2 regions of the Paraburkholderia sp. GAS199 genome follow, and region 1 is predicted to be linked to the other one. Evidence: riboswitches for the same ligand, from Rfam matches in the RefSeq annotation. Region 1 holds a riboswitch; the other holds the start of a gene.

The links. Region 1 has a riboswitch for thiamine pyrophosphate ahead of thiC (phosphomethylpyrimidine synthase ThiC). Riboswitches for the same ligand answer to the same signal wherever they lie in the genome.
Region 2: another riboswitch for thiamine pyrophosphate. It lies ahead of P3T18_RS34880 (FAD-dependent oxidoreductase); the one in region 1 lies ahead of thiC (phosphomethylpyrimidine synthase ThiC).

What each region holds. Positions count from the first base shown of each region.
Region 1 covers NZ_JBNDMM010000007.1:340,148-355,501, forward strand. Annotated here, with positions in the region: gene P3T18_RS25990 (DMT family transporter) at 1-881, opposite strand, end outside; gene P3T18_RS25995 (L-lactate permease) at 1,295-2,896, opposite strand; gene P3T18_RS26000 (hypothetical protein) at 3,198-3,713, opposite strand; gene P3T18_RS26005 (glycine zipper 2TM domain-containing protein) at 3,895-4,107, opposite strand; gene thiC (phosphomethylpyrimidine synthase ThiC) at 4,403-6,334, opposite strand; TPP riboswitch at 6,484-6,602, opposite strand; gene P3T18_RS26015 (GreA/GreB family elongation factor) at 6,661-7,071, opposite strand; gene P3T18_RS26020 (DUF1223 domain-containing protein) at 7,550-8,395, shown strand; gene P3T18_RS26025 (cytochrome b/b6 domain-containing protein) at 8,427-9,065, shown strand; gene P3T18_RS26030 (molybdopterin-dependent oxidoreductase) at 9,113-9,904, shown strand; gene P3T18_RS26035 (pentapeptide MXKDX repeat protein) at 10,018-10,248, shown strand; gene P3T18_RS26040 (EamA family transporter) at 10,679-11,632, shown strand; gene P3T18_RS26045 (FAD-dependent oxidoreductase) at 11,682-13,757, opposite strand; gene P3T18_RS26050 (DUF4397 domain-containing protein) at 14,108-14,902, shown strand; gene P3T18_RS26055 (entericidin A/B family lipoprotein) at 15,213-15,354, opposite strand, start outside.
Region 2 covers NZ_JBNDMM010000013.1:76,670-92,023, forward strand. Annotated here, with positions in the region: gene P3T18_RS34845 (MlaA family lipoprotein) at 1-291, opposite strand, end outside; gene mlaD (outer membrane lipid asymmetry maintenance protein MlaD) at 303-854, opposite strand; gene mlaE (lipid asymmetry maintenance ABC transporter permease subunit MlaE) at 946-1,713, opposite strand; gene P3T18_RS34860 (ABC transporter ATP-binding protein) at 1,710-2,531, opposite strand; gene thiE (thiamine phosphate synthase) at 2,626-3,729, opposite strand; gene P3T18_RS34870 (thiazole synthase) at 3,726-4,541, opposite strand; gene thiS (sulfur carrier protein ThiS) at 4,596-4,793, opposite strand; gene P3T18_RS34880 (FAD-dependent oxidoreductase) at 4,864-5,994, opposite strand; TPP riboswitch at 6,200-6,324, opposite strand; gene P3T18_RS34885 (ABC transporter ATP-binding protein/permease) at 6,603-8,357, shown strand; gene P3T18_RS34890 (SDR family NAD(P)-dependent oxidoreductase) at 8,354-9,127, shown strand; gene P3T18_RS34895 (hypothetical protein) at 9,311-9,772, shown strand; gene P3T18_RS34900 (hypothetical protein) at 9,831-10,472, shown strand; gene P3T18_RS34905 (response regulator) at 10,564-11,301, shown strand; gene P3T18_RS34910 (flagellar basal body L-ring protein FlgH) at 11,359-12,030, opposite strand; gene P3T18_RS34915 (hypothetical protein) at 12,107-12,817, opposite strand; gene P3T18_RS34920 (DUF6726 family protein) at 12,821-12,988, opposite strand; gene P3T18_RS34925 (response regulator) at 13,626-14,366, shown strand; gene P3T18_RS34930 (ATP-binding protein) at 14,363-15,354, shown strand, end outside.

The DNA of each region.
Region 1 (15,354 bases):
GTGCCCACGAGAATCACGCCGCAGCCTTCCAGCATTCCCGGCGACACGCTCTCGCCGAGAAACAGCGCGCCCCACAGAATGCCGAAGATCGGAATCACGAATGTCACGGTGATGGCGCGCGCCGGGCCGGCCACGGCAATCAGGTGGAAGAACAGCATATAGGCGACGCCGGTACAGGCCACGCCGAGCGCGATCACGGCACCCCACGCATGCAGCGAGATCGGTGCGGCGGGCCAGTAGATGATGGCGAGCGGCAACAGCACGATCGTCGCGCCGGTCATCGTGCCCGCGGCGACGGTGAGCGCGTCGACGCCGGTCAGATGCCGCTTGGTGTAGTTGGCGGCGATGCCGTAAAGCAGGGTCGCGCCCAGCGCGGCGGCAGCGGCGAGGGCGGTGGAAGCGGCGAGGGCGGTGGAAGCCGGCGTGGCCGCCGAACCGTCGGGCGTGGCAATCTGGTCCCACACCAGCATCAGGACACCGAGAAGGCCGATGACCAGGCCGAGCGAGCGCAGCGCGCTGAGTTTGTCGCGCAACCAGAGGAAGCCGACGAGTCCACCCCACAGCGGCGTGGTGGCGTTGATGACCGACGTGACGCCGGCCGACAGCGTGAGTTCAGCGTAGGCGAACAGGCAGAACGGCGCCGCCGAGTTCAGGATGCCGACCACCAGCAGCGGAAAGGCGCGCGTGCGCAGAATAGTGGCGGACTGTTGCAGCGGGCGTCGCGCGACCAGCACGACGAGCAGGAACGCCGCGCCGATGCCGACGCGCAACGCCATCAGCGGTGCAACGCCGAAGTCGGTCACGCCGACGCGGATAAACAGGAAGGACGCGCCCCACAGGGCCGCGAGGATGAGGAGCTGGAGCAGATTTCTGGTGGTCATCGTGGTGGCGCCGCGCGCGGTTGAGTCGAGACGCCAGCGCATCGTAGCAGCGCGATCGCGCAAAACGTTTCAGTCCGGAATGAAACGGCAAGAAGCGGGAACAGTGCGGCTTCCGTCAGGCGTTCAGGTGTGAATCGTAAGCCCCGGCTGGGCGGGCGCCAAACGAGCAATTCTCACGCTGATGTGAGAAAAATTACGATCGGGAAGTGCGTTGCGATGAAAGCGTGCAGGAGCGGCGGGACCGGGCGCCCATGAACATGAGTTTTTTTGCGGCAACGCAGTATTGAAACAGCGTGCCGCGTCGTGACGGCACGCGTCCCATAGAAACGCTTCTGCACGAACATTAACGGAGCGCCCGGCGAAGCGGTCGATCTATTCATCCGGGCGCATCATCCAGAGTCGCAAATCCAAACTCAATGCGGCGGAATCATGCCTTGCAGGTAGTTCTGCTGCAGCCAGACCAGCACGCCGAGGATCACCGTCAAAAGAATGGAGTGCTTGAACGTGCGTGCGAACACGACGCCTTCCTTGCCTTTGAGTTCGGTGGTGGCGACGCCGGTCGAAATGTTCTGCGGCGAGATCATCTTGCCCATGACGCCGCCGGACGAGTTGGTGGCCGCCATCAACACGGGGTTCAGGTTGAGCTGGTTGGCGGCCACTACTTGCAGATTGCCGAACAGCGCATTGCCCGACGTATCGCTGCCGGACAGGAACACCGCGACCCAGCCGAGGAAGGCCGACACCAGCGGGAAGAACGGACCGACCGAGGCCACGCCGAGGCCCAGCGTATAGGTCAGGCCGGAGTAGTTCATCAGATACGCCAATCCGACGATCGTCGCGACCGTGAGAATGGCGATGCGCGTTTGCACCCACGTGTCGGCGACGGCCGCGCCGAACTCGCGTGCGCTGATTCTGACCGCCAGCGCCGTGATGATCGCGGCCACCAGAATGGCCGTGCCGGTGGCGAGCGGCTGGAAGTCCCATATCGCCGCGTACGGCGTCTTGTACAACGTGATGAAGACCGCCTTGTCGAGACCCGGCCACGGCACCTTGACGTCGCCGATCAGGAAGATCTTCGCGACCGTCCAGACGATCACCACGACCGAGACGACGATCCACGGCAGCCAGCCCTGGCCGCCGCCGATCTTGCCGCGCACTTCGCTCACGCGGTCAATGTTGACGGCGAACTTCGGATCGGCCGCGGGTTTCCACACGCGCAGGAAGGCGATCGTCACGATCAGCGAAACCATCGACGAGAGCACGTCGGTCAGGCTGTAATTCACGTAGTTCGAGGCGACGAACTGCGTCAGCGCGAAGCTGGCGCCCGATACGAGCAGCACGGGCCACACGCGCAGCATGTTGCGGAATCCGGCGTACACGCCGATCACGTAGAAAGGCAGCAGCAAAGCGAAAAACGGCAATTGCCGGCCGACCATTTTTGCGAGCGAGTCGGCGGGCAGGTGCGTGACGGCGCCGAGCACCGTGATCGGCACACCGAGCGCGCCGAACGCGACCGGCGCCGTGTTGAAGATGAGCGTGAAGGTGAGCGCTTCGAGCGTCGGAAAGCCCAGCATGATCAGCAGCGAACTGGTGATGGCGACCGGCGTGCCGAAGCCGGAAATCCCTTCGAGCAGCGCGCCGAACGAAAAGCCGATCACCACCAGCACCACGCGCCGGTCGTTCGGCAGATTGTCGATCATCCACATGCGGAAGGCCGCGAAACGGCCCGAGCGCTGCGCGATGTTGTAGAGCAGGATCGCGGTGAAGACGATCCACATGACCGGCCAGCACGCGAACACCGCGCCCGCGACCACCGAGTCGAGCGCGAGTCCCACCGGAAATTGCCAGATGGCGATGGCCACCAGCAGCCCGACCACCAGTCCCGCGAGCGAGGCTTGCCAGGCAGGCCGTCGCGCCCAGCCGAGCAGGATCAGCACGACGAGGATCGGCAGTGCGGCGACGAGAAACGAGAGCAGTAGCGAATTGCCGACCGGAGTGAGTAGTTGATGAAACATCACGTCTCCTTCGTTCTAGTTCGAATTCGACGCGGGACTACGCACTGCGGGGCGCGTCGTTCAGGCGGGACAGCGGAGTGAGCCGGCGCGTTCGTCGCGCGCCGGTCGCTTATTTAAGCGAATACCGGGTGTGGCGTTCCCAAGCATAGAGTGCGGGCGCGGCACGTCAAGGGGGGAAAGTACGGGCGCGAAGGCGGCAGCGCTTCCGCGCGTGACGAAGCAATGCGTCCCGGTCGCGCGCGGCGATCCAGAACGCATTGGAAGTCACGATTGGCGGTTCGGTCGACGCTCAGTGATACGCTCAGTGATAGTGACCGTGACCACCCCAGCCGCCATGACCGCCGCCCCAGTAGCCGCCGAATCCGAAGCCGATCGACACCGACGGGCCATACCAGCCCGGATAGCCGTAATAAGCCGGATAAACCGGCGGCGGATAGTAAGCGGGATAGGGCGGCGCGACGTAGACCGGTTGTGGCACGGCCGCGACCGCATAGGTGGGCGGCGGACTCTGCTGCGCGGAATAGGACTGCTGACCCTGCTGTTGTTGTTGCTGCGCCTGGATTTGTGCCTGTTGCTGCGGGCTCGCCGACGGATCGGCGGAACCCACCTGCACGTCCTGCTGGGTGGCCCCGGCGGGCACGGTGGCGTAGTACGGGTAGTAACCGCCCGGATAGTAGCCGTACGGGTAATAGCAACCGGACAGCCCCAGTGCGCAAACGGCGGCAAGCGCGAGCCCGGCACGCGGAACGCGGCGGGGAACACCATGGCTCAGCCGTTCGCTGATCGCGCTGACGGTGTGGTTGAAGCGGGACTTCATGACGCGCTCCTGTTGTAATCGGACGCCACCATCGGGGCGTAATAGATTGAGCTTACGCCGGTGCGGCGCGAACAGGATTGCAAAACCGTAACGGCTTATTTCACCTCGTTGCAAAGCACGTTGCCTCGCCTGACAACGAAGTATGCGGACGCGTCATGAGTCCGGTGTGCTCACTCGCCAATCACTTGCCGACCTGATTGCCGATGATGCCGCCTGCCGCGGCGCCGCCGAGCGTGGACAACGCATTGCCGCCGATCGCAGCGCCCGCCGCACCGCCGACGCCCGCACCGATCGCCGTATCGCGCTGGCGTGTCGTCATGCCGTCGCAGGCCGAAAGACTGGCTGCCAACGCAACGATCGCCGCAACCGTACCGAGTTGTCGAATGGATTTCATGATCTCGCTCCCAAGTGATGATTAGCGCCGACGATCGGGCGCCGCGCGATGCTGCCGATCCAGCAATAAGCCCACCGATTTCTACCTCGATGCTAGCGCTGCAATCCGTTTCCGGATGTGTGCGCTTGTCATCAGACTGTCGGCTTCGTAAGCAAATGTTTTCCTTCGCGCAGCATGCGGCGTGCCTGGAACGCTGAAAGCGAAAAGGCCCGCTGGTAGCGAGCCTTGCTGCACTGCGCCGGACAGGCAAGCGTCGATCTGGCGGGCGCGAACTAACGCGGCCGCCATGCGACCCTTACTGTCGCTGGTAGATTTCGGCGCCTTTCTTCATGAACTCGATCGACTTCACTTCCATGCCTTTCTTCAGCGCTTCGTCATCGGTGACGCCTTGCTGTGCCGCGAATTCGCGCACGTCCTGCGTGATCTTCATCGAGCAGAAATGCGGGCCGCACATGGAGCAGAAGTGCGCGACCTTGGCGGAGTCTTTCGGCAGCGTTTCGTCGTGGAATTCGCGCGCCTTGTCCGGGTCGAGGCCGAGATTGAACTGGTCTTCCCAGCGGAATTCGAAGCGTGCCTTCGAGAGCGCGTTGTCGCGCACCTGCGCGCCCGGATGGCCCTTCGCCAGATCGGCGGCGTGCGCGGCGAGCTTGTACGTGATGATGCCGGTTTTGACGTCGTCCTTGTTCGGCAGCCCAAGGTGTTCCTTCGGCGTCACGTAGCAGAGCATGGCGGTGCCGAACCAGCCGATCATCGCCGCGCCGATGCCCGACGTGATGTGGTCGTAACCCGGCGCGATGTCGGTGGTCAACGGTCCGAGCGTGTAGAACGGCGCTTCGTCGCACCATTCCAGTTGCAGGTCCATGTTCTCCTTGATGAGCTGCATCGGCACGTGGCCCGGACCTTCGATCATGGTCTGCACGTCGTGCTTCCACGCGATCTGCGTGAGTTCGCCGAGCGTCTTCAGTTCGCCGAGTTGCGCTTCGTCGTTCGCATCGTAAATGGAACCGGGACGCAGGCCGTCGCCGAGCGAGAAGGCCACGTCGTACGCCTTCATGATTTCGCAGATATCTTCGAAATGCTCGTACAGGAAGCTTTCCTTGTGATGCGCGAGACACCACTTCGCCATGATCGAGCCGCCGCGCGAGACGATACCCGTCATGCGTTTCGCGGTGAGGGGCACGTATTGCAGACGCACGCCCGCGTGAATCGTGAAGTAGTCGACGCCTTGCTCGGCCTGTTCGATCAGCGTGTCGCGGAAGATTTCCCACGTCAGATCTTCAGCCTTGCCGTTGACCTTTTCCAGCGCCTGATAGATCGGCACCGTGCCGATCGGCACCGGCGAATTGCGGATGATCCACTCGCGGGTTTCGTGAATGTGCTTGCCGGTGGAAAGATCCATCACCGTGTCGCCGCCCCAGCGGATCGCCCACGTCATCTTGTCGACTTCTTCGCCGATCGAGGACGTCACCGCCGAGTTGCCGATGTTCGCGTTCACCTTCACGAGGAAGTTGCGGCCGATGATCATCGGCTCGCTTTCCGGGTGATTGATGTTGTTCGGGATGATCGCGCGGCCGCGCGCCACTTCTTCGCGCACGAACTCGGGCGTGATCGCCGTGAGGCCGTTCGGTCCGAATGCGCTCGCGCCGAACGCCTGGCCCGGATGCTGGCGACCCATCATCGCGGCGAGCTTTTCGCCGTTCGGGCCGCTCGTCCTGAGGCTTTCCAGATATTCCGCGCGGCGCTGGTTCTCGCGAATCGCGATGTATTCCATTTCCGGCGTGATGATGCCGCGGCGCGCGTAGTGCATCTGCGAGACGTTCTTGCCGGCGACGGCGCGGCGCGGCGTGCGGTGCAAACCCTTGAAGCGCAGATCGGCGGTGGCCGTGTCGGCGGCGCGTTCGCGGCTGAAGTCGCTCGACAGGCCGGTGAGCGCTTCGGTGTCGCCGCGCTCTTCGATCCACGCCTGACGCAGCGCGGGCAGACCCGCGCGAATGTCGATCTTCGCGTCCGGATCGGAGTAGGGGCCCGACGTATCGTAGACATACACCGGCGGATTCTTTTCACCGCCGAAACTGTCGGGCGTATCGGCCTGGCTGATTTCGCGCATCGGTACGCGGATGTCGGCACGCGAACCGGTCACGTAGACCTTGCGTGAATTCGGCAGCGGTGCGACGGCGGCTTCGTCGACGTGAGCGTCGGCGGAAAGGAACTTCGGATTGGCGTTCATGCGGATCTCCTTGGCCTTGCGGAGCATGTCGAACTGAACGCGTTTGAAGTCGACAGTTGCCATGCGGCGCGCGGCGTTTATGGGGCCGCTAAGCAGGAGACGAGACGGAAGGAGTCGGAAATCGCGAGAGATGAGTCGATAGAGCCTGGGTGCGAAATCCGTACGCTTCCCTGCGCTGGCATTATCCAGATCAGGTTCAAAGGGTATTTCTCACCCACGTTGCACGGACCTCCTGCCACCGTGCTACGCAGGACCCCCGCGTTAGCAGCGCACACGATACACCGGCCGGGCGCCGCTTGGCAACCCCGCCTGGTGGTGCGCGCTGCTTACAGCGTGAAATCCTCGGCGGCTTCGGGTTGAAACAGAATCTTGTCGAGCTTGAGCACTTTCTCCGTGCCGCTCGGCGGCGTGAAGCGGATGCGCTCGCCGCGCTTTGCGCCGAGCAGGGCGAGCCCGACCGGCGAGAACACGTTCAGGCGTCCCTGGGCGAAGTCCGCGTGAGTCGGATACACGACCGTCCAGGTCATGTGCTCGCCGCTGCTTTCGTCGACGAGCGTGGCCTGCGAATTCATGGTCACGATGTTCGCCGGCATGTCGCGCGATTCGACGATCACCGCGCGCTCCAGCACGTCGTCAAGCATGTCCTGCCATTTTGCGTCGGCGCTGGCGGCGCCCGCGTGCTTCTCGAGACGCGCGACGTCGAGTTCGGTGAGGTAACACGGCTTGGTTTTCTTCATGATGGCTTCTCCGATTGATCTGCATGTAAGGGCAACGCGTGCGAACGAGATCGGCCCGGAGCCCGGCGACGTGGCTCCGTGGATGGCAGCGGCTACGTCAGATCGGGCGCCGGGCGGCGCAGAGCGGGAGCGTTCGGGACGGCTGGACAGTCAGCCGTGCCGCCATGTCCATGCGCGCACGGGCGCAGGCGCGGCGTGCGCGCATGCGGGTGACGGCATGTAATGGCTGAGTGCTCATGAAGAGAGGCGAGGGCGTTGAAAAGAATTCGGATGCGCGCCGAACGCGGAATCGACGCAACTGAAAGGCTCATGTTAGCACGCGCGTAAAACGTCTCCTGCGACGAATGGTGGCGCATGTGTTTCGCGATCCGCGCGTCGTCGCCATGACACTGCCGCAGCCGATTAAAAATAATTTTGCGGGCGCTGTCATAACGGCGCGTGTGCTTCGACAAACGTGCAGATCCCGATGGAGCACGTCATGAGAATCACACGAATTTTGCAAAGCACGACACGTGGTCGACGCGGCAATGCGCCGGCTGTCGTGCTGACGGTTGCGCTCGCCATCGTCGCGTCGCTGACGGGTGGTCTGGCGTCCGAAGCCGACGCGGCCGCCGCGCTTTGCACGGCGGACAGTCCGGCTCATCGCGTGGCGCTGGTCGAGCTGTACAGCAGCGAAGGCTGCAACAGTTGTCCGCCCGCCGACAACTGGCTAAGCCAGTTCAAAACGAGCGGCGCGGCGCAGAGCATCGTGCCGCTGGCGTTGCACGTCGACTACTGGAACAGCCTCGGCTGGACCGACCGGTTTTCGCAGCATCGCTTTACCGAGCGTCAGCAGAAGCTGACCGATCTTTCCGGCGGTCACACCATCTACACGCCGGAGGTATTCGTGTCGGGCCGCGAGTTGCGCGGCTGGTCGCAACGCGACAGTTTCCAGAGCCGCATCGGCAAGCTCGTCGCCGAACCGGCGCAAGCGAATGTCGCGCTCGAACTCAAGCCGCAAACTGCGGGTGCGTTCGATGTCGACGCGCATTTCACGAGCCATGCCGCCGACGCTTCCGCGCCGCTGAACGCCTATCTCGCCGTGTATGAAAACGCGCTGAGTTCGCAGGTCGGCGCGGGCGAAAACAGCGGGGTCACCTTGCATCACGAACGCGTGGTGCGTCAGTGGATCGGCCCTGTGCCGCTCGTCGCCGGCAACGCGCAGATCCGTCAGGCCGTGCATCTCGACAACGCGCCGGCCGACAACGTCGGCGTGGTGGCGTTCGTCGAAAACAGCGCGACAGGCGACGTGTTGCAAGTGGCCGAACTGGCCGCCTGCCGCTGAGCGCGGCGCGCATTCATCACAGGAGATCGTCATGGCAACGCCGCTCGCATCCGCCAAAACCGCAGCGCCGCTCGCGCCGGAAACCGGCGCGATTCATCCCGTCTGGGTGCGCGTCACGCATTGGCTCAACGCACTCGCCGCGATTCTGATGATGCTGTCGGGCTGGCGCATCTACGATGCGTCGCCGATCTTTCCGGGGTTCACCTTCGCGCCGTCCATCACGCTCGGCGGCTGGCTCGGCGGCGCGTTGCAATGGCACTTCGCGGCGATGTGGCTGCTGGTGTTCAACGGCCTCGTGTATCTCGCGCTCAATCTCGCGAGCGGGCGTTTCGTGCGCAAATTCCTGCCGGTTTCGCCGCGCGCCGTGCTGGCCGATTTCATCGCCGCGTTGACCGGCAAGCTCTCGCATGCCGATCTGCGGGTCTACAACGCGGTGCAGAAATTCGCCTATCTGTTCGTGGTGTGCGATCTGATCGTGCTGGTGCTCTCCGGACTCGCGATCTGGAAGTCGGTGCAGTTTCCGCTGCTGCGCGAGTTGCTGGGCGGCTACGACAACGCACGCATCGTTCACTTCTGCGCGATGTCCCTGATGGCTGCATTCGTGGCCGTGCATCTGGTGATGGTGGCGCTCGTGCCGCGCTCGCTGCTCGCCATGTTGCGCGGACGCTGAGCATGAACGCGCCGTTACGCACTCGCCAAGCCTGAGGATACCGAATCATGTACAAGCCGAAAGCTCCTCCCGGACGCAAGTCCATCGCGACGCTCGATCGCGAATCGATTCTGATCGATGCAAAACGCGAACTCACGATGCCGTCGCGGCGTCTGTTCGGCAAGCGGCTTCTGACGCTCGGCGGTCTGTCGATGCTCACGGGCTGCTCGCTCACCGACAACGACTCGGTCAACGCGTTTCTCACGGCAGTGTCGCGTCTGAACGACCACGCGCAGGCCGCCTTGTTCGATCCGAAGCAACTCGCGCCCACCTACACCGAGGCGCAGATCACGCGGCCGTTTCCGTTCAACGCCTTCTACGGCATCGACGACGTGCCGCAGGTGGCGGCTGCCGGTTACAAGCTGAAGATCGGCGGTCTCGTGAGCGGCCAGCGCGAATGGACCTTGCCCGAGTTGTACGCATTGCCGCACGCCGAGCAGATCACGCGGCACATCTGCGTGGAAGGCTGGAGCGCGATCGGCCGCTGGGGCGGCACGCCTTTCGCCGATTTCTTGCGGCGCATCGGTGCGGACACCAGCGCGAAATACGTCGGCTTCAAATGCGCGGACGACTACTACGAAAGCATCGACATGCCGACCGCGCTGCATCCGCAGACGCTCCTCACGCTGTCCTACGACGGCGAGCGGCTGCCCGCGAAATACGGCTTCCCGATGAAGCTGCGCATGCCGACCAAGCTCGGCTACAAGAATCCGAAGCACATCGTCGAAATGTTCGTCACCAACACGTATCCCGGCGGCTATTGGGTCGACCAGGGCTACAACTGGTTCGGAGGCTCCTGACGCACGAGGGCCGGCGCATCGGCATTCGGGATGCGCGACCCCGGGCGGCAGAAGCTTCGGAAATACCCCGGCATGCCGGGTTTGAATCATCCATAACGAAACGGAGTATTCCCATGAAAAAGATCGCAATCGCAGCAGTCGCACTCGCCTTGTTCGGTAACGGTGCAGCCGTCTTCGCTCAGGCGAGCGGCGCCATGTCCAACGACGCCATGTCGAAAGATTCGATGTCCAAAGATTCGATGTCGAAAGACACCATGAAGAAGGACTCGATGAAGCACGACAAGATGAAGAAGAGCGACGCAATGGGCATGAAGCACGAAGCGTCGGGCGCGATGGCCAACTGAGGTTCCGTGCGGAGCCGGCCGGCACCGGCGTCGTCGCCAATGCGGGTTGCATAGGCAACGGCGGCGGCGCCGGCATTCGCGTCGGCGACCGCGTCGGGCTTCACACTTCGCGTCGTATCACGAGCCGGGCATTGCCCGGCTTTTTCTGTTGCAAGTACGCCAAAAAGTTACGATTCTTTCACTCGACCCGGTGGGCGCTTACTGCATAATGCGATGCGCGCCATCCATTCGGCGCGTGTCAGCCGCGGTTCGATTCAGCCCGAATCGCCGTGGCGTTGTGGCCCCTTTGGCCATCTATCGTCTTTCCGTTCCACCGACATGTCCGCCAGCCTCGCCCGTCAGACCGCATCGCCGATGCGGCGTCCGCCATCCCGCCACAGGGTTTCCAGCGGAGGCACGGCGCTTCGCACGGTCCGGGCGGGTTGAACGCATGTCGTCACAACTGTCCAGCCGCTTCTCCCAGTTCCTTTCGCGTTTGATGCCGCGTGGCTTCGCGATCCGTCTGCCGCAGTCGCGCAACGGGCAGATCGCGTTGGCGCTCGGCGTGGTCTATATCGTGTGGGGCTCGACCTATCTGGCCGTCCACGTGGCGTTGGGTTCGTTTCCGCCGTTGCTGCTGTCGGGCCTGCGCAATCTGTTCGCCGGCGTCGGACTCTTCATTTTCGCGGCGCGCCGCAATCCGGTCTGGCCGAGTGCGGTCGAAATCCGTAATGCCGGCCTGGTCGGCACGATGCTGGTCGGTCTGTCGAGCGGCATGCTCGCGTACGGCATGCGCACGGTGGGCACCGGCACGGCAGCGGTGATGGTCGCCACCGTGCCGCTCTTCGCCACGGTCATCGCGGCGGTGGCGGGGCGCAAGATCGGGCGCGGCGAATGGTTCGCCGTCGGACTCGGGCTGGCCGGTATTGCGATTCTCAGTCACGGCGACAGTGCGCCCGGCTCGGCGGGCGGCAGTCTCGCCATTCTGTGCGGCGCGCTGTTCTGGGCCGGCGGCGCGCATCTGGCCGGACGCCTGAAGCTGCCGTCTGACCTGTTTCTCTCCACTAGTCTGCAGATCGGCCTGGGCGGCGCCATGTCGACGCTAGTGGCGTGGATCTCCGGCGAGCGGATGATGGAAGTGCACTTCCTGCCGGTGCTCGCATTCGTGTATCTGATGCTGATTGGCACGATGGCCGCGTATGTCGCCTACGGCTTTCTGATCCGCCACACCAGCCCGATCATCGCCAGCAGCTGCATGTACGTGAATCCGGTGGTTGCCGTGGCGCTCGGCGCGTTGCTGCTCGGCGAACCCGTGACGCATTCGACCGTGATCGCCACGGTGGTGATTCTCGCCAGCGTCGGGCTGTCGTTCTGGTTCGACTACAGGAAAAAGGGGCTGGGCTGAAGCGGGCGGTTCGGGGCGTGCCGCCTCGTTGGCGGCAGGCTACCGGTTATCAAAGCGCCGCCGCCACTTCCGCTCCTTCGCGGATCGCGCGCTTCGCATCGAGTTCGGCCGCCACCTTGGCCCCGCCGATCACGTGATAGCGCGGCGTGCGGGCTCCGCCGGCCCCCTGATCGCCGGCTTTGCCGTTCCGCCCAGCCTGTGCCGCGGCTTCGACCGTGTGCAACTCGCGCAGCGACTCCTGCCCCGCGCACACCACGATCGACTCCACGTCGAGCCATTGTTCAGCACCGTTGCGCGCGATCTTCAAACCGCGCGCGCTGATCTCTTCGTACGACACGTTGTCGAGCATCTTCACGCCGTTGCGCGCGAGCGTCGCGCGATGCACCCAGCCGGACGTCTTGCCGAGCCCCATGCCGAGCTTGCCCGCCTTGCGCTGCAGCAGCCAGATTTCCCGGGCTGGTTGTGCCGGCGCGGGCGGCTTCAAACCGCCGCGTTCGCTGACCGACAGATCGACGCCCCATTCGTCGAGCCACGCGTCACGCGGCGTCGGCAGCGGATCGCCGTCGCGATGCAGCAGAAACTCGCTGACGTCGAAGCCGATGCCGCCCGCGCCGATCACGGCCACGCGTCGTCCCACGGGTGCGCCGCGCAGCACGTCGACGTAGGAGAGCACGTTCGGGCCGTCGATGCCGGGAATCGTCGGGCGGCGCGGCACGATGCCGGTCGCGACGATCACGTCGTCGTAGCCGCCGGCCGCCAGCATGGCCGGATCGACCCGCGTGCCGAGTCGCACGTCCACACAGTGCCGTTGCAACTGGCTCTGAAAATAGCGGATCGTCTCGCTGAACTCTTCCTTGCCGGGCACGCGCATCGCCAGATTGAACTGGCCGCCGAGGCGCTCGCCGGCGTCGAACAGCGTCACGCGATGGCCGCGCGAAGCCGCCACCGTCGCCGCCGACAAACCCGCCGGTCCGGCGCCGACCACCGCGACCGAGCGCACCTGTGCAGCGCCGACCGGCCGGTACAGCAGTTCGGTTTCGCGTCCCGCGCGCGGATTGACGAGGCAGCTCGCGCGCTGATTCTTGAAAGTGTGATCGAGGCAGGCCTGATTGCAGGCGATGCAGGTGTTGATTTCGTGCGCGCGGCCTTCGGCGGTCTTCTGGACGAAGTCGGGGTCGGCGAGCAGCGGCCGCGCCATCGACACCAGATCGCCCGCGCCGTCGGCGAGTAGCGACTCGGCAACCTCCGGCGTGTTGATGCGGTTCGATACGATCACCGGCACCTTCACGGCCGCCTTCAGACGCGCGCTCAGCGAGGCGAACGCGGCGCGCGGCACCGACGTCACGATGGTCGGCACGCGCGCTTCGTGCCAGCCGATGCCGGTGTTGAACATCGTCACGCCGGCGGCTTCGAGCGCCTGCGCGACCTGCACGGTTTCGTCCCACGTGTTGCCGCCTTCGACCAGATCGATCAGCGACAGACGGTAGATCACAATGAAGCGCTCGCCGCACACGGCGCGCACACGCTCGACGATCTCACGCGCGAGACGCATGCGGTTTTCGATGCTGCCGCCGTAACGGTCGGTGCGCCGGTTGGTGCGCGGACACAGGAACTGATTGAGCAGATAGCCTTCGCTGCCCATGATCTCGATGCCGTCGTAACCGGCGCGTTGTGCGAGCCGCGCGCAGCGCGCGTAGTCGCGCACGGTCTTCGCGATGCCGGCCTCGGTCAGCGCGCGCGGCTTGAACTTCGAGATCGGCGACTTCAGCGCCGACGCGGATACCACGAACGGTTGATAGCCGTAGCGGCCCGCATGCAGGATCTGCAAGGCGATCTTGCCGCCTTCCGCATGCACGGCCTCGGTGACTTGCCGATGATTGCGCAGGTCGAACACCGAGTTGAGCGTGCCGCCGAACGGCAGCAACCAGCCCTGGCGGTTGGGTGAGATGCCGCCCGTGACGATCAGCCCCACACCGCCGCGTGCCCGCTCGCGAAAATACGCCGCGAGCTTTGGATAATTCCAGAAGCGGTCTTCCATGCCGGTGTGCATCGAACCCATCACCACGCGATTGCGCAAGCGGGTGTAACCGAGGTCGAGTTCGGCGAGTAAGTGTTGGTAAGACATGCAGGGGACCATGTAAGTATTGGGCGCGCACGAACAATACACCGCCAGACGTGCCAACCCTCCGAGGAAAAATTCTAATCCGCCTAACTCCTTGCGCCGTAAGCCATTCTTAAGCCGCAACGAGCCATTTCGACACCGGCGGCACACGCATTGCTCATTGCGAGCGTCCATCGACACGGACCGCGCCGCTACCAGAACAGGCGCGATGTGCGGCAGGGATAAGGAGGGCACGTTCTGTTTCGGAGAGCCGTTTCAGGCCGGTTTATAACCGGCCCGAAGTCCGGATGTCCGAAGCGGGACGCTCGAAAAATCAACGGGTCGAGAACCCGATATCGATACAGGTGAGCACAATGAAAATGATTCGAACCATGGCGGCTGTGATTGGCGTTGCGTCGGTACTGAGCGCATGCGGAGGCGGCTCGGACGACGTAGGCAAGGAACTCGGACTGACCAATCCGGAGATCCATTTCATCCACGCCATTCCGAGTGGCCCGGCTGTCGACTTTCTCGTCAACGGAACCGCGCCGTCGGGACAGACGAACATCAGCTATAAAGGCGTGACGAACCTCACCAATATCAACACCGGCGCGACCACCGTCGCTTATGCCGCCACCGGCACGACCACCGCGCTCGCGAGCGGCAGCTTCCCGAATGTCGCGAAGGGTCACGAATACACCGTGCTCGCGTTGCCGGGTCTGTCAGGTACGGACATCGGCCTGATCGACGACCCGTTCGACAAGGGCCTGCTCTCGAACAACGCACGTCTGCGCGCGTTCAACGCGTCGGCCAACGCGAATAACCTCGACCTTTATCTGGTGCAGTCGAGCAACACGAACATCACGGCCGCCAATCCGACGATGTCGGCCGTCGGCTTCAAGAACGCCGTGCCAGCGAGCGGACAGGATTCCATCTACGTGTCCGGCGGCGACTACGTGCTGATCGCGACGGCAGCCGGCAGCAAGACGCCGATCTTCCAGTCGGCCGCTTTCACGCTGTCGAACAACGCGGACTGGATCATCACGACGGTGCCGTTCGGCGGCGCGCTGAGCCAGCTCGTGCCGGGCCAGATTCACCTGCTGATCGCGCAGAACGGCAACACGGGCACGCCGAGCATCGAACTGACGAACACGCTGACAGGCCAGTAAGCGGCACATAAAAACCGCTGAAAAGCGGGCCTCGCGCAACGACGCGCGGCAGGCCCGTTTTCGGCAGAACGTCCTGGGGAGGACGGAGCGGCGATCCACGCGAGTGGGTCGCCGTTTTGTTTTGCGCGGTTTTTCTCTGTACGGGTCAAACCGTTTTGCGCATGCCTGCTCGAGCATCCGCCTTAACTCAAGTGTGCTGCACGCAACTCTCACGCCCCACGAAAAAAACCCGCCGCGGTTTCCCGCGACGGGTCTGGAGATCATGCTCGCGAGACGGCGTGGCGTCCCGCTTCGATCAACGTCCGGCGATTTACTTGGCTTTTTCCGCCGAGTTCGACAGCGCGTCGCCGCCCTTCGAGATATCCTGGCCGGCACCTGCCATCGTGTTGCAACCTGAGAGTGCAGCCGTTCCTGCAATGGCCGTCCCAGCAATGAGAAGCATAGCGATCAGT
Region 2 (15,354 bases), on a different contig from region 1:
CAACTGCAGCAGGTTGTTCGCCGCGATGTAGACGTCGCCGATATTCGAGAAGAAGTTGGTGACGCTGTCGCGCACCGGCTGCGGCGTCGCCCACACGTAGCCCTTGGCAACCGGCTTCAGCGCGTACTCGTCGAGCTTGTCGTTGACGGTGAAAATGGTGCGGTTCAGACCTTCCAGCGGATCGCCCTTGGTCGGCGTTTGCACGGTCGTACAACCGGCAAGCGCTGCCACCGCGACGGCAAGTCTGGCGATTTGGAAGGCGCGCGCGCCCCCGATGCGTGTGGACTGCATTCTTATTCTCCTTATTGACCGGCCGCGCCGGAGGCGGGCACGGTCGGCGCTGCAGGTGCGGGGACTGCCGCAGGTGCCGGCGAACTCGCGCCCGGCTTCGATGCGCCCGAGTCGGCAGCTTTGCTATACAGGAATTGACCAATCAGGTTTTCCAGCACGATCGCCGACTGAGTCATCGAGATCGTGTCGCCTGCCTTGAGCATTTCGCTGTCGCCGCCGGGCTCGAGCCCGATGTATTGCTCACCCAGCAGCCCCGAGGTCAGGATCTTGGCCGAAGTGTCTTTCGGAAACGGGTATTGCTTGTCGATATCGATCGTGACGACCGCTTGATACGCATTGCTGTCGAAGCCGATCGACGCGACCCGGCCGACCGTCACGCCCGCGCTTTTGACAGGCGCGCGGGCCTTCAGACCACCGATATTGTCGAACTTGAGTTTGACCGGGTACGTTGCCTGAAAAGACAACGAGCTCATGTTGCCGGCCTTCAGCGCCAGAAACAGCAACGCAACGAAACCCAACACCACGAACAGGCCGACCCAGAAGTCGAGAGCAGTCTTTTTCATCGTCATCCCAAAGTGAATCCGCCGCGCCGTTGCCGCTCCCGCCGTGCGCGCTGCAAAGCGCGCCTGCTGACGGGAAACGTGCGACGCAGACTTAGCTGAACATCAGTGCGGTCAGCAGAAAATCGAGGCCGAGCACGGCAAGCGATGCGTACACGACCGTTTTGGTCGTAGCGCGCGAAACGCCTTCCGGCGTCGGCTTGGCTTCATAGCCTTGAAACAGCGCCACGAAAGTTACCGCGAGGCCGAACACCACGCTTTTGATGACCCCGGCGCCCACGTCGCGCCAGACATCGACGCCGCCTTGCATCTGCGACCAGAACGCGCCGGCATCGACGCCGATCAGCAGCACGCCCACCACGTAACCGCCGAACACGCCGACGGCGCTGAAAATGGCGGCGAGGATCGGCATGGAAATGATGCCCGCCCACAAGCGCGGCGCGACCACGACCTTGACCGGGTCCACGGCCATCATTTCCATGGCCGTGAGTTGCTCGCCCGCTTTCATCAGGCCGATTTCCGCCGTGAGCGACGTGCCGGCGCGACCGGCGAACAGCAACGCCGTCACCACCGGACCCAGCTCGCGCACCAGCGAAAGCGCCACCAGCAGACCGAGCGCCTGCTCGGAACCGTAGCGGTTCAGCGTGTAGTAACCCTGCAAACCCAGCACGAAGCCGACGAACAGCCCCGACACCGCGATGATCACCAGCGAATAATTACCTACGAAGTGGATCTGCTTCGTGACAAGACGCGGACGGCGCAGCAGCGGGAAAAATTCGAGCAGCAGCCGCAGAAAGAAACGCGTGGCGTAGCCGGCCGTGCCCAGCCCACCGATCACCGAGCGACCGATCGCACTGATCATGACTGACCTCCGCCAATGCCGAAGTCCGCCGCCAGCGGCGTCTTGCTCGGATAGTGAAATTTGAAGGGACCGTCCGGCGCGCCGTCGATGAACTGGCGCACCGTGGCATCGGTCGAGGCCCGCAGCTCGGCGGGCGTGCCCTCGGCGTGGACGCCGCCGTTGGCAAGGAAATAGACGTAGTCGGCGATGGCGAACGACTCGGGCACGTCGTGAGTGACGAGAATCGAGGTGGCGCCCAGCGCCTGATTCAGCGCGCGGATCAGGTTCGCGGTGATGCCGAGCGAGATCGGGTCGAGGCCGGCGAACGGCTCGTCGTACATCATCAACTCGGGATCGAGCGCGATGGCGCGTGCCAGCGCGACACGCCGCGCCATGCCGCCGGAAATCTCGGAAGGCAGCAGATCGCGCGCGCCGCGCAGACCGACCGCGTTGAGCTTCATCAGCACGAGGTCGCGGATCAGTTCTTCGGGGAGGTCGGTGTGTTCGCGCAGGGCAAACGCGACGTTCTCGAACACCGACATGTCGGTGAAGAGCGCGCCGAACTGGAACAGCATGCCCATTTTGCGGCGCAGCGCATACAGGCCGTCGCGCGTCTGGCGGCCGATGTCCTGGCCTTGAAAAAGGATCTGGCCGCGCTGCGCGCGCACCAGTCCGCCGATCAGACGCAGCACCGTGGTTTTACCGCAACCCGAGCCGCCCATGACCGCGACGACCTGACCACGCTTGAAGCGCAGATTCAGGTTCGACAGGACGAGCCGGTCGGCGTAACCGAAGTCGACGTCACGCAGCTCGAGTAAGGTCTCGGGGGAGGAAGACACGAAACTGACAGTCCTTTTACACGGAAGGCCGAATTATAGGGCCATCATGCAAAAGTTGCCGTGGAGAGCCCCGTCCCTTAAACGTACCTGACGATTATTGCGTAAACGCATGTTGCAGTGCGGAAACCGCGCCGGCCGGATCGGCCGCCTCGGTCACCGCCCGCACCACCGCCGCGCAGCCGACGCCGGTCGCCAGCACGTCCGGCAGCACCTGCAAGTCGATCCCGCCAATTGCCACCATCGGCACGACGCCGTCGAGCAATCGCACGTAGCGTGCCAGACGCTTCAGGCCCTGCGGCGCGGTCGGCATGACCTTCGTGGTGGTCGGGAACACCGCGCCCAGAGCAATGTAACTGGGACGGAAATGCAGCGCGGTCAGAATCTCGTAGAAACCGTGCGTCGACAATCCGAGCCGGACGCCACCCGCGGCCAGCGCGTGCAGATCGGCCGTGTGCACGTCTTCCTGACCAAGATGGACGCCGTACGCGCCCGCTTCCAGCGCTGCCTGCCAGTGATCGTTGATGAATACCTGCGCGTCGTGCGCGCGGCCCGCCGCCACGCAACGGGCGATTTCGCGCTTCAGCTCGTCGGCCGGTTCCGCCGATTTGCGACGCAACTGCACCGTTTTCACCCCAAAGCCCACCACCCGCTCGACCCACTCCGCCGTCGGCAGCACCGGATACAGGCCCAGACGGTCGGGACAGCGCGCGAACGCCTGCGCAGGCGCATCCGGCAAGCCGGCGACGCGCGGAAAGTGCGCGATATCGTGCGGAAAAGCGTCGTCGCCACGGATTTCATCGCCATCGCGCCAGGCGAGCGCCAGCACCAGCGCGTCGTGCGGATCGAAACCGCAGTCGAGGAAGGCCGCCAGCGCGGGAATCCAGTCTTCCGCGAGTTGTCCTTCCAGACGGTATTTCTCGCCGCCCAGATGCAGGACGGCCGTGCCCTGCGCCGCCACGATCACCCCGGCGCCCTGCACCAGCCAGCGCGCCACCTGCTCGCCGTGCTGCTGCGCGTCGGCAATCACGATCAGATCGCCGCCGTTCGGCTCGTCCGGTGCGGTCAGGCAGATGCGCCACGGCGCGTGGGTCGGCGGCCAGTCGCCGAGGACCGCGCGGATACGCTCGGCGGCTTCGGTGAGTTCATCCGCGGGTGGCCAGAAGAGATCACGGCCGGTCAAAGGCAAAGTCTGTGTCATGCAGCGCTCCCGTCTTGATGCCAGAACGGCATGCCGACCACCGGCGTGCTCGCGTGCGCGCTTTCGCGCTCGGCCATCGGCCCCGCCAGAAAAGCCTGGCGGCCCGCTTCGACACCCAGCGCAAAAGCGCGCGCCATGGCTTCCGGATGCGTCGCCTGCGACACCGCGGTGTTCAGCAGCACGCCGTCGAAGCCCCACTCCATCACCTGCGCCGCGTGCGACGGCACGCCGAGCCCGGCGTCGACGATCAGCGGCACGTCGGGCAGCCGTTCACGCAATACGCGCAAGCCGTACGGGTTGATGACGCCCTTGCCGGTGCCGATCGGCGCACCCCACGGCATCAGCGCCTCGCAACCGGCATCCAGCAGACGACGGCCGATCACCAGATCTTCGGTGCAATACGGCAAAACCTTGAAGCCGTCCTTGACCAGTTGCGCGGCCGCTTCGATCAGCCCGACCGGATCGGGTTGCAAGGTGTAGTCGTCGCCGATCAGTTCCAGCTTGATCCAGTCGGTGTCGAAAATTTCGCGCGCCATGTGCGCGGTCGTGACGGCCTCGCCGACCGTCAGGCAGCCGGCCGTATTGGGCAGCAGCGGCACCGCGTGACGCTTGAGCAGGTCGAAAAAGCCGGCTTCGGCGCCGCCTTCGTTCATCTGACGGCGCAGCGCGACGGTGACCATGCCGGGGCGGGCGGCGTCGATCGAATCCGACAGCGACTGCAGCGACGGATAGCGCGACGTACCGAGCAGCACGCGGCTCGCGAAAGTCTGGCCGTACAGCGTGAGCGCGTCGGCGGGTTGGGGGGAAGTCATTTGCATAATCCTTTTGTCTCCGGCAATCCGGCAAGCGGACCGGGACGGCTCGATTCAGCCGCCGGCCACGGGTTGCACGACGTCGAGCTTGTCGCCCGGCTGAAGCGCGCGCGCCGCATGCTGCGTGCGCGCGACGAAATCGCCGTTCAGCGCGACCGCGAACGGCGGACGCGCGCCGTATGCGGCAAGCGCATCGGCAACCGTCGCGCCCTCGGGCAACGACAACGGCTTCTGATTGATATGAATGTCCATGGTGTTTCGAATACAGTTCAAACGATAACGAAAGTGGCGCTGCAAGCCCGCGCGAAAAAACGCGCAACGCTCATGCCGGCTCTCGCGTGGAGTCCAGCTGGAACAGCTCGTTCCAGCGCGCGACGCGTTGCCAGTCGCAAAACGCGTCGGCGTCGGCAATGCGGCCGTCGAGCAGCGCCGCCGCGAAACGCACGGCTTCGTCGGCCACTTCGGGCGCGATCATATAGCCGTGCCGGTACAGGCCATTCACGCGCAACGTATGCGCGCCATCCCAGATCAGAGCCGGACGGTGATCCGGCAAGGTGGGGCGGCACTGCGAGTTCAGCTCGAGAATGCGAGCCTCGCCGAAGCCCGGATGCACGGAAAACGCCGCGCTCAGCAGTTCGAGCGCCGAGCGCACGCTGACCGGCGACATATCCTCGCCTTCGACTTCGGTTGCGCCGATCACATAGAGATCGTCCTGCTTCGGCGCGATGTACAGCGGATAACGTGGATGCAGCAGACGCACCGGACGCGTGAGCCGGATGCCCGGCGCGTGCACGCGCGCCACCTCGCCGCGAATGCCGCGCAGCGTCGGCATGACGGGCTTCGCGCCGAGCCCGCGGCAGTCGATCACGACGCGTGCCTCGGGCAGCGCGCGATCGTCCACGGACGTATTCCAGTGCGTGTCGACGCCGCGTTCGGCCAGTCCCGCCGCCAGCGCGGCAAGCACCTGACGGTTATCAAGCTGGCCTTCGCGCGGCAACAGCCAGCCCTGGTTGAAGCGGCCCGCCAGAGCCGGTTCGGCGGCGCCGACCTGCGCGCCGGCCAACGTCTGAAAACCGCCGTCCAGCAGATCGTCCGGCGCGTTCGAGCGAACCCGCCGTTCGAACAGCGGCGCCTCGGTGCGGTCGGCGTGATGCCACACGACCAGCGTGCCGTTGCGCTGGAAGAAAACCGGTTCGGGCAAGTCGGCGAGAATGGTTGGCCAGGTGTCGAGCGACGTCGCGCCCAGCCGCGTGATCAGCAACTCGGCGCTGGCGGCTTCCGCGAGCGGCGCGAGCATCGCGGCGGCCACCCAGGCGGCCGCTTGCGAACCAGCGGCGTCGCCACGCTCGTACAGCGCCACGCGATGCCCTTCGCCGGCCAGACGCCAGGCGACGAGCCGGCCGCACAGACCGCCGCCGAGCACCGCAAAATCAGGTCGCGCGGGACGATTCATCGCGCACGCTCCGCGAACGGCACGAACGAAGACACGCCGGATAAAAACCGGCGAAGAGCAGAAGACATGTGTGAAGAATAAGCGGTCATCGAGTCCTTTCCGTACGGCCAGAAAACGCACGTACCCAGGACGAAACCGGCGGGTGAGACCGGCCGGACAACACGGGCGTTCATGGATGAACGCCGCCCGGCGGGGTATGGAAGACGGGTTGCTTCCGGAAACTTCCCGCGCCGGTATTACCCGGATCGGGTGCAAAGGGTCTCTCTCAGCCTCGCTGCCGCGGCATGGACATCCACGCTGCCGGCGTGCAAAGCACCCCTGTTTCGTCGAAGGTCATTAGACCATAAAAGCCGCGGCGCCCGCAAACCGGGGGACCATACGAAGGAGCGCGAAGCCGCGCCGGACTGATCCGGCACCATCTTTCGGCGCGCTAATACGGCTGGCGGCGGCGCTCTGGCACAATGCCACGAAGCAATGCCAATGACGTACGGCGTCGGGCTCGAGCCTTCTGGCGCAAATTAATTTTCGCTTAAGGGCTTCACGCCAGAATCGGACGCTTGCCCCAGATGGGCCAGCCCGCGCAGGGCCAGCACTACTTCAGGATGCTCATGACACCGAATACCACCGCTTCCAGCCCCGCGCTGCCGCCAGACGAAAAAGTCTCCGCGTGGAGTCTGATCAAACCTTACTGGGTTTCCGAAGAGCGCAAAGTTGCCTGGGCGCTGCTCGTCGCGATCATCGTGATGAATCTGCTCGTCGTGTGGATCAACGTGCGCCTGAACCGCTGGAGCGCCGACTTCTACAACGCGCTGCAAACCAAAAATATTCACGACTTCCCGCATCTGCTCATGGTGTTCTCCGGACTCGCGTTCGGCTACATCATCCTCGCGGTGTACGGACGGTATCTGCGACAGATGCTTGGCTTCCGCTGGCGCCAATGGCTGACCACGCGCTACCTGAACGAATGGCTGCACGACAGCGCCTTCTACCGCATCGAGCGCGACCGTCTCACGGACAACCCCGACCAGCGGATCAGCGACGACCTGCAATCGTTCGCCACCACCACGCTCTCGCTCACGCTCGACCTGCTCTCCACGGTCGTGACGCTGGTGTCGTTCATCACGATCCTGTGGTCGCTCGCCGGCGCGCTCACCATCACGCTCGGCGGCACACCGCTGCAGATTCCCGGCTACATGGTGTGGGCAGCGGCGCTTTACGCCGTGGTCGGTTCGCTCATCATCCAGAAAGTCGGCCATCCGCTCGTGCCGATCAACTACCAGGCGCAGAAGGTCGAGGCGGATTTCCGTTTCGGGCTGATCCGTCTGCGTGAAAACGCCGAACAGATCGCCTTCTACAACGGCATGGAAACCGAGAAGACGAACGCACACTCGTTGTTCGGCCGCATCCGCGACAACTGGTGGCAGGTGATGAAGTACACCAAGCGGCTCACGTTCGTCCTGAGCTTCTATGGTCAGATCGCCATCATCTTCCCGCTCGTGGTCGCCGCGCCGCGTTATTTCGCCGGCGCCTTCACGTTCGGTGTGCTGATGCAGATCTCGCAGGCATTCGGCACGGTCAGCGATTCGTTCTCGTGGTTCATCAATAGTTACGGCACGTTGGTCGAATGGCGCGCTACAGTGAACCGGTTGCGCGAATTCAAGCGCATCGTGCATGCACCGCGTCTGAAGGAATCGGTGTCGCCGGCTACCGCTCACGGCGGCATCAACCTGCATTTCGTCGACGCCGACAAGCTCACCACCGAAGGCCTCAAGCTCGCGCTGCCGAACGGCAATCCGCTGTCGCGCATCCGCGATATCGCAATCCAGCCGGGCTCGCGCTGGCTGGTGCGCGGTCCGTCCGGTTCGGGCAAGAGCACGCTGATGCGCGCGCTCGCGGGTCTCTGGCCATTCGGCGACGGCTCGATCGACGCGCCGGTCAACGCGCGCATGATGTTCATCCCGCAAGTGAGCTACATGCCGATCGGCACGCTGAAAGCCGCGCTCGCCTATCCGTCCGCGGCCGACACCTACAGCGACGAAGAGTGCCGCGAAGCGCTCGTGACCTGCCATCTGTCGGAATACGCGGATCGCCTGCAGGAATCCGGACACTGGACGCGCATCCTTTCGCCGGGCGAACAGCAACGCCTCGCCGGCGCGCGCGTTCTGCTGCACAAGCCCGATTACCTGTTCCTCGACGAAGCCACGAGTGCGCTCGACGCCGAGAACGAGGCGCGCCTCTATCACCTCTTCACCGAACGCCTGCCGAAGGCGGCGATCGTGAGCGTTGCGCACCGCGAATCGCTCGCGGCGTTCCATGGCGACACGCTCGACGTCGAGCGCGCGAGCCAGCCCGTCGCGGCATGAGCACGGCGCCGCACGATCGCGTCGTACTGATTACCGGCGCCGGCTCGGGCATCGGTGCAGCGCTTGCCCGGCGCATCGCCGCGCCGCGCACCGCGCTGATGCTGCACGCGCGCGGCGCCGACGAAGCCTCCCGCGCGCGCCTCGCACAGGTTGCCACCGACTGCACCGCGAACGGCGCCGATTGCGCCACCGTGTTCGGCGACCTCGCGCAACGCGGCGCAACCGACCAGGTCATCGAACAAACGCTGGCCCGCTTCGGCACGCTCGATCAGCTGGTTGCCAACGCGGGCCACGCCCAACGTCAAGCGCTCGAAACACTTGACGCCGACACCTTCAGCGAAGCCTTCGCCGCCATGCCGGCCGCCTTTGCCGCGCTGGTCAAAGCCGCAACGCCTTCCCTGAAAACATCGCAGCGCGGTCGCGTGATCGCACTCAGTTCGTTCGTCGCGCACCGCTATCGCGCCGACACGCCGTTCGCCGCCACGGCTGCCGTGAAAGCCGCCGTCGAGTCGCTCGCCCGAACGGCCGCGGCCGAACTCGCGCCGCATGGCGTCGCGGTCAATTGCGTCGCACCGGGCTACACGCGTAAAGATCGCGGACCCAGTGCCGATAATGCATCGGTGTGGACTCGCGCCGCCGAAGCGACTCCCCTCGGCCACGTCGCCGAACCCGCGGACATCGCGGCACTGATCGCCTTTCTGCTGTCCGACGAAGCGCGCCACATCACCGGTCAGGTGATACATATCGACGGCGGCCTGACGCTCGGCTGAAAGATCTGGTCGCACTCGGCGGCAAATCGCAACATCCGGAAATACGCGTGAAGAGTTAGAAAGCACTTGCGAAGCGGCTAAGCTGTTCCCCGCTTTGAAAATGCGCTGTAGCAGCGACGATTGTCGTGCGGGCCCTACCCCCTCGTGGTCCGCATGTCATTCACTGCTACTGGACTCTCGCCCATGTCATTCGATCGCCGCTCCCAAGCTCTGGCCCAGCGTCCCGCGCTCGCTTTCGGCGCAGCGCTGCTGCTCTCCGGCACAGCTTACGCCGCACAGATTTCTCAAGTCGCCGAACCCGCGGACGTGTGTCCCGCGTTGAAGCACATCGTCGACGCACCCGACTTCAAGCAACTGCATACGCAGTCCGCCGCGCAACTGCCGGGTGTCTCGGCCGCCGACGACTGCCGCGCCAACGCTCACTCGTATGACTGCCACTGGCGCGCGCACTGGCAAGCCGACGGCGTGGTCAACGATCCGCTGGAAGAATTCGGCGCCGATATCGCGGCCTGCTTTCCGAACGTCGTGCACGACGTCAACACGCCGACGCGTCAGCACTTCATCGTGACCAGCGCCGACCGACGCGTGAACGTCACGGCAAGCGTGCAAGGCCAGAACGAATTGCGCCTGCGCGTCACGCGCTGAGCGTGAGCCGCACCGCCGTTCCGAGCCGCACTCCTTTATCGCCACCAGGCACCGCATCATGATCTTCACGCCGAGCTTGCGCGCTTGCACCTTGACGCGAGTCCCACGGGCAGCGTGGACCATGTTGCGGCGTCCGTGCGCGTGGTTCGGCGCGTGCGCCACCATGGCGCTCGGCCTGAACGGCTGCGCGTGGACGCTGATCTCGGCGGCCGACGCAACCGGTTCCGTGATTCAGGCCGGTTACGCCATCGCGGCCAACTATTCTTCGCCGACCTTCGTGAACGGACGCCCTGCCGATCTGCGGCACGTCTGCATCGAAGTGAATCAGGCGGTGTCGATCGGCGACTTCGTGCCGGCACTGCAGATCGCGCTCGACCGGCGCGGCGTTCGTTCGGACGTCTACAATCCGGGCACCTCGCCGGCCGGTTGCGAAGCGCGGCTCGTGTACAACGCCGCCATCGACTACGGCCGTCGCGCGTTCAGCGACGAGTCGATCCAGTATCTGTCGATCATCGACCTCACGCTGATCCAGCACGGCCGCATTCTGGTGACGGCGCGCTATCAGACCGGCGGCCTGAACACCGACCGCTTTTCCAGCGCGTCGACCAAGCTCGACGGTCTGATCGCGAAGATGGTCGTCGACCAGACGGATTTCGCGCGGCAGTCGATGCAGTCCATCCAGACCTCGCAGGCAAACTAGGGGCACAGCACGCTTGCTTTCTCTTACGCGAGAAAGGATTGGAAAGCGTGACCCGCTTTGCTCCGCCCGCGCGGGTCACTAAGATGGCCTGATGAACCAATCTATTCTGGTCGTCGACGACGACCCCGTCGTACGTGAGCTCGTCAGCGAATATCTGCAAGGGCGCGGCTTCAAGGTCACCACGCTCGAACACGGTATGGCGTTGCAGCGCAAGTTGCAGGACGAACGTCCGGCGCTGATCGTGCTCGACATCATGATGCCGGAGCTCGACGGCATCAGCGCGCTGCGCGCCTTGCGCGTGGCCGGCGACGATATTCCCGTCATTCTGCTGACCGCGCGCGCCGATCCGATCGACCGCGTGATCGGCCTCGAACTCGGCGCCGACGACTATCTCGGCAAACCTTTCGAACCGAGCGAACTGGTCGCGCGTATCCGCACTGTGTTGCGCCGGCGCGGCACGATTGCGCCGAGTGCGCCGGAGCAGCGCGCGCCGTATCGTTTCGGCCGCTTCGAGGTCAATTTTCCCGCGCGCGAATTGCGCCGCGACGGCGAACGCATCACGCTGCGCTCCAGCGAATTCGCCATGCTGAAAGTGTTCGTCACACACGCGATGACCGTGCTGACGCGCGCGCAATTGCTGGAAAAACTGCACGGCAATAGCGAGGTGCATCGCAACCGCAGTCTGGATGTGTCGATCTGGCGTTTGCGCCGGCTAATCGAAGTCGATCCGTCGGAACCGCGTTACGTGCAAACGGTGTGGGGCCGCGGCTATGTGTTCGTGCCGGACGGTGAAATCGGCGCGGCCGAGCGCAGCACGCCGTTGTCGTGAGATTCCGGCAACGGGAGGCGCGTACCGAACACAGCGCGCGCCGCCGTTGCCGCTGCATCAGAACGTCAGCACGCTCATGAACATGCGTTGCAGCCAGCCCAGGGTGGTGGCATCCGACACCATGCCGACGCCGGCCTGTTCGATGCGCGCATTCGCGACCTTGCTCGACGCGACGTAATTGCCTGCTTCGATGTCCTTCGGATTCACGATCCCCGAGAGCCGCAAACGGTCGCGGTTGCCGCTCATCGAAATCACCTTTTCACCCGACACCACCAGGTTGCCTGTCGACATCGTGCCGATCACGGTCACGGCGAGCGTGCCGCTCATGCCGCTGACGTCGGTGAGATTGCCCTGCCCTTTGTAATCGGTGCTGGCCGATCCCACGTTGAAGAGACGCGCCAGACGCGCCGCGGCATTGGTCGAATGATCGGCGGCGTCGGCGGTGATGCTGCTTGCACGGCTCGCGGCTGCGGTGGCGCTGTTGTTGCCGCTATACGATTCCGACAGACGGATCGTCAGCACGTCGCCGATATGCTGGGCGTGCGGCGTTTCGTAGAGCAGCAGCGGCATGCCGGCCTGATAGATCGCGCCTTGCGTGTTGACGTTCAAAGGCGCCGACTCGAGCGGCGGCGCCATCGGCGTATTGACGATCGAGGCTTGCTGGTTGCTCGCGCAAGCCGCGAGACAGGCCGCCGCGCCCAGCGCGACACAAAGACGTAGCGCAGTCATGCGTGCTCCTTGGCCACTGCGGCCAGATGTAAAACGGGGCTTGGCGGCCACTTCGAACGAACGGCGCGTGATGGCCTCAACCTGCTTCGGCACCGCTCGCCTCCCATTGCCGAACGACCGACTTCACCCAGGCATCCGAGCCTTTCAGCAGATACGTGAGCGTGCCGTTGCGCGTGCCCGGCAGGAAACACAACGTGATCGAACTGACCGCGTTTTCCCACACGTAGACCGGCATCGCGTTCGACGTCGACACATGCTGCGTCACCATGCGCGGCGTGCCATAACGGTCTGCCAGTGCGTCGCGCAGATCCTCGGCGGTGACTTCGTCGATCACGAAAGAAATCTCGTACAAACGCAGCGCGCTCTGGCCGTCCACACGCGCAAAACGCAGCACGTGTTCCTGCGACGGAGCGCCATCCACGACGGCCTGCGAGAGCTGCCAGCCGTCGTCGCCGCGATGTGCCCAGCGGCATGCCACCGTCAGGCTGTCGCGCGACTTCAGACGCATGCCGAGCGCGCCGGCCTGCACGTCCGTCTCGCAGACCGGCACGCTGCCGAGCGGCGTCGCGCGCACGGTCGAGCCCGAACGGAACTCGTCGAGCGTGGTGCCGAGCGCGATGCCGCGAAACGCGTACGGCGTCTCCTGCGCACGCTTGCGGGCGTCGGCGGCGTTCTTCGCCGCGGCGCTCGCTGCAACCGCTTCACGCGCAACAGGTTGTGCATGCGCGCTCGATAACAACGCGCCGCCCAGCAAGGCCAACGCGCAGGCAATCCGTTTGGGTGTCATGATTCAGTCGATCGCGGATGAACACATGTCGAACGGGGTGGCCGCGGCATGGCCGACGACCGGGATGATTTTCAGCGTTGCCGAGGTCAACCGGCACGGCAGTGCGGCAACGGCGCAGCCGCCGAGCGGCAGCAGCGCCGCGCCGAGCGTCAACCACGCAGCGAGACGGATGAAGCGGTCAATTTTTCTGGGGGTCGACACACGGGCCTCGATCGATCAGGCTGTCGTGTTGACGTGATGGCCTAGCATTCCGCTGGGCAACGAGGGCAACGGCTGGGAGCCCGACTCGCGAGCTGGCGTCGTGCCCGACGCGTTGTTCGACGTAGCAGGCCTTTCCACCGGCTGCGCAGGCGCCAGCGATGAGAAACGGGTTGAACTGAGATTGCTTGGGACGGTCATGATGAGCCTCGCGTGGCGCTAGGTTTTCGATTTCACGCCGCCTGCCGTGGGCCCAAGGCGTTAGGCTGTTTCGACATGCGGCGCAACGTACTGCACGACGAATCATCACGCTGGGCAGGTTCGAGCGATGCACGAAGAAAAGCGCGCTTTTCAGCGGTTCTTACGACCCGTTCCGACGCGTTCCAAGAGATTCCGACATCGCGCAAAATCTTTCATCGGAGGAATTTAAGCCGTGCGAAATGGTTTTCGGGGCATGGCGCGGAGGCTTGTCCGTCGTACCGTTGAAATATGGCGTGAGCCTTTACCGGCGGGCCTTACACGCACGCGGAGACGGCTTGCCTTGCACTACGTAAGCGTTGGTAAGAAAACACTAAGCCGCGCGCTGCACGCCTCGGTCTAGAATTTCGTCATGAATCCACAGGTCCTTATCGTCGACGACGATCCGGTCGTACGCGATCTGCTATGCAAGTTTCTGCAATCGAACGGCTTCGACGCGTCAGTGCTGCATGACGGCACCCATTTGCAACGGCGGCTCGAACGCGAGCGGCCTTCCGTCGTCGTGCTCGACATCATGATGCCGAACACCGACGGCCTGCGCGCGCTCACCGCGCTGCGCGCCGCCGGCGACGACATTCCGGTGATCTTCGTGACCGCGCGCGGCACGGTGGCCGATCGCATCGTCGGGCTGTCGCTCGGCGCGGACGACTACCTCACCAAGCCGTTCGATCCGCGAGAATTGCTGGCGCGCATCCACACGGTTCTGCGCCGCCGCGGGCCGTCCACCACGAGCGCGCCGGAAGCCCGCAAGCCCTATCGTTTCGGGCCGTTCGAACTCGACTTCGCCACGCGTTCGCTGTCGCGCGACAACTCGAAACTGCCGCTGCGCGACAGTGAGTTCGCGCTCCTGAAGATCTTCGTCAACAATCCGTACAAGGTGCTGTCGCGCGTGCTGATTCACGATCTCGTGCATCGCGACAACCTCGCCTTCCGCGACCGCAGTCTCGACGTGCCGATCTGGCGCCTGCGCCGCGTGATCGAAGACGACCCGTCCAATCCCTGCTACGTGCAAACGGTGCGCGGCAAAGGCTACGTGTTCGTACCCGACGCCGATGGCGCACCCTTCGCCGGCGAGAGCGTCCCAGGCGCATGAAAAACCCGCTGAACACGTTGTTCGGCAGAATGGCGTTGCTTTCGACGGTCGTGTTGTTCGCAATTCAGGCCGGCTGGTTCGTACTGGTGGTGATGCAACCGCCGCGTCATGAGATCGACGGTTTTGCGCGCGGTCTGCTGCTGGTGCTGCAGGCCGTCAACGGCGAGCCGATGAAGGGCGCCGCACTCGCGCCTGCCATGCGCGTGCATCTCGTGCCTACCTGGAACATGCCTGCGAGCGTGCATCTGCATGCGCCGGACCAACGTCCGCTGATGCACCTGAGCCAGCATCTGCGCGAAAACCTGCCGCCCGGCACCCAGATCGCCGTCGACGACATGCGTCCGCCGCAACTGTGGGTGCTGTTTCCCGGCAAACCGAACTGGGTAGTCGTGCCGGTGGACGTGCCGCCGCCCCCGCGCTTCCTGATCGAATCCATCTCGATGCTGCTCGCGTCGCTGATTCTTTCGCTGTTCGCTGTCTGGCAGATGCAACGGCCGCTGTCGCGCGTCGCCGACGCCGCTCGCGCATTCGGGTCGGGCGGCCGGCCCGAGCCGGTCAACGAACAGGGGCCGCGCGAACTGCGCGATCTGATCGGCTCCTTCAACGACATGATGCGGCGTCTGAACGAAGCCGGCGACGACCAGGCGGTGATGCTGGCCGGCGTCGCGCACGATCTGAAAGCGCCGCTTACGCGCCTGAAGTTGCGCGCCAGCGTGCTGGTGGCGGAGAACGAGCGCGCGGGACTGATCCGCGACGTCGATTCGCTCACCAATATCGTTCAGCAGTTCCTGGAGTTCGCCGGGCAGTCCGCCGACGCCGGACCGCCGGTCGAAGTGGACGATTTCCTGCAGGAGCAGTTCTCCGCAACCGACAGCGCCGAAGCGCCGCTCTTCACGCTGAACCTGCATGCAGGGCCGTCGTTCAGGCTGCCGCGCACCCTGCTCGACCGGCTCGTCACGAACCTCGTCGACAATGCGCTGGAACACGG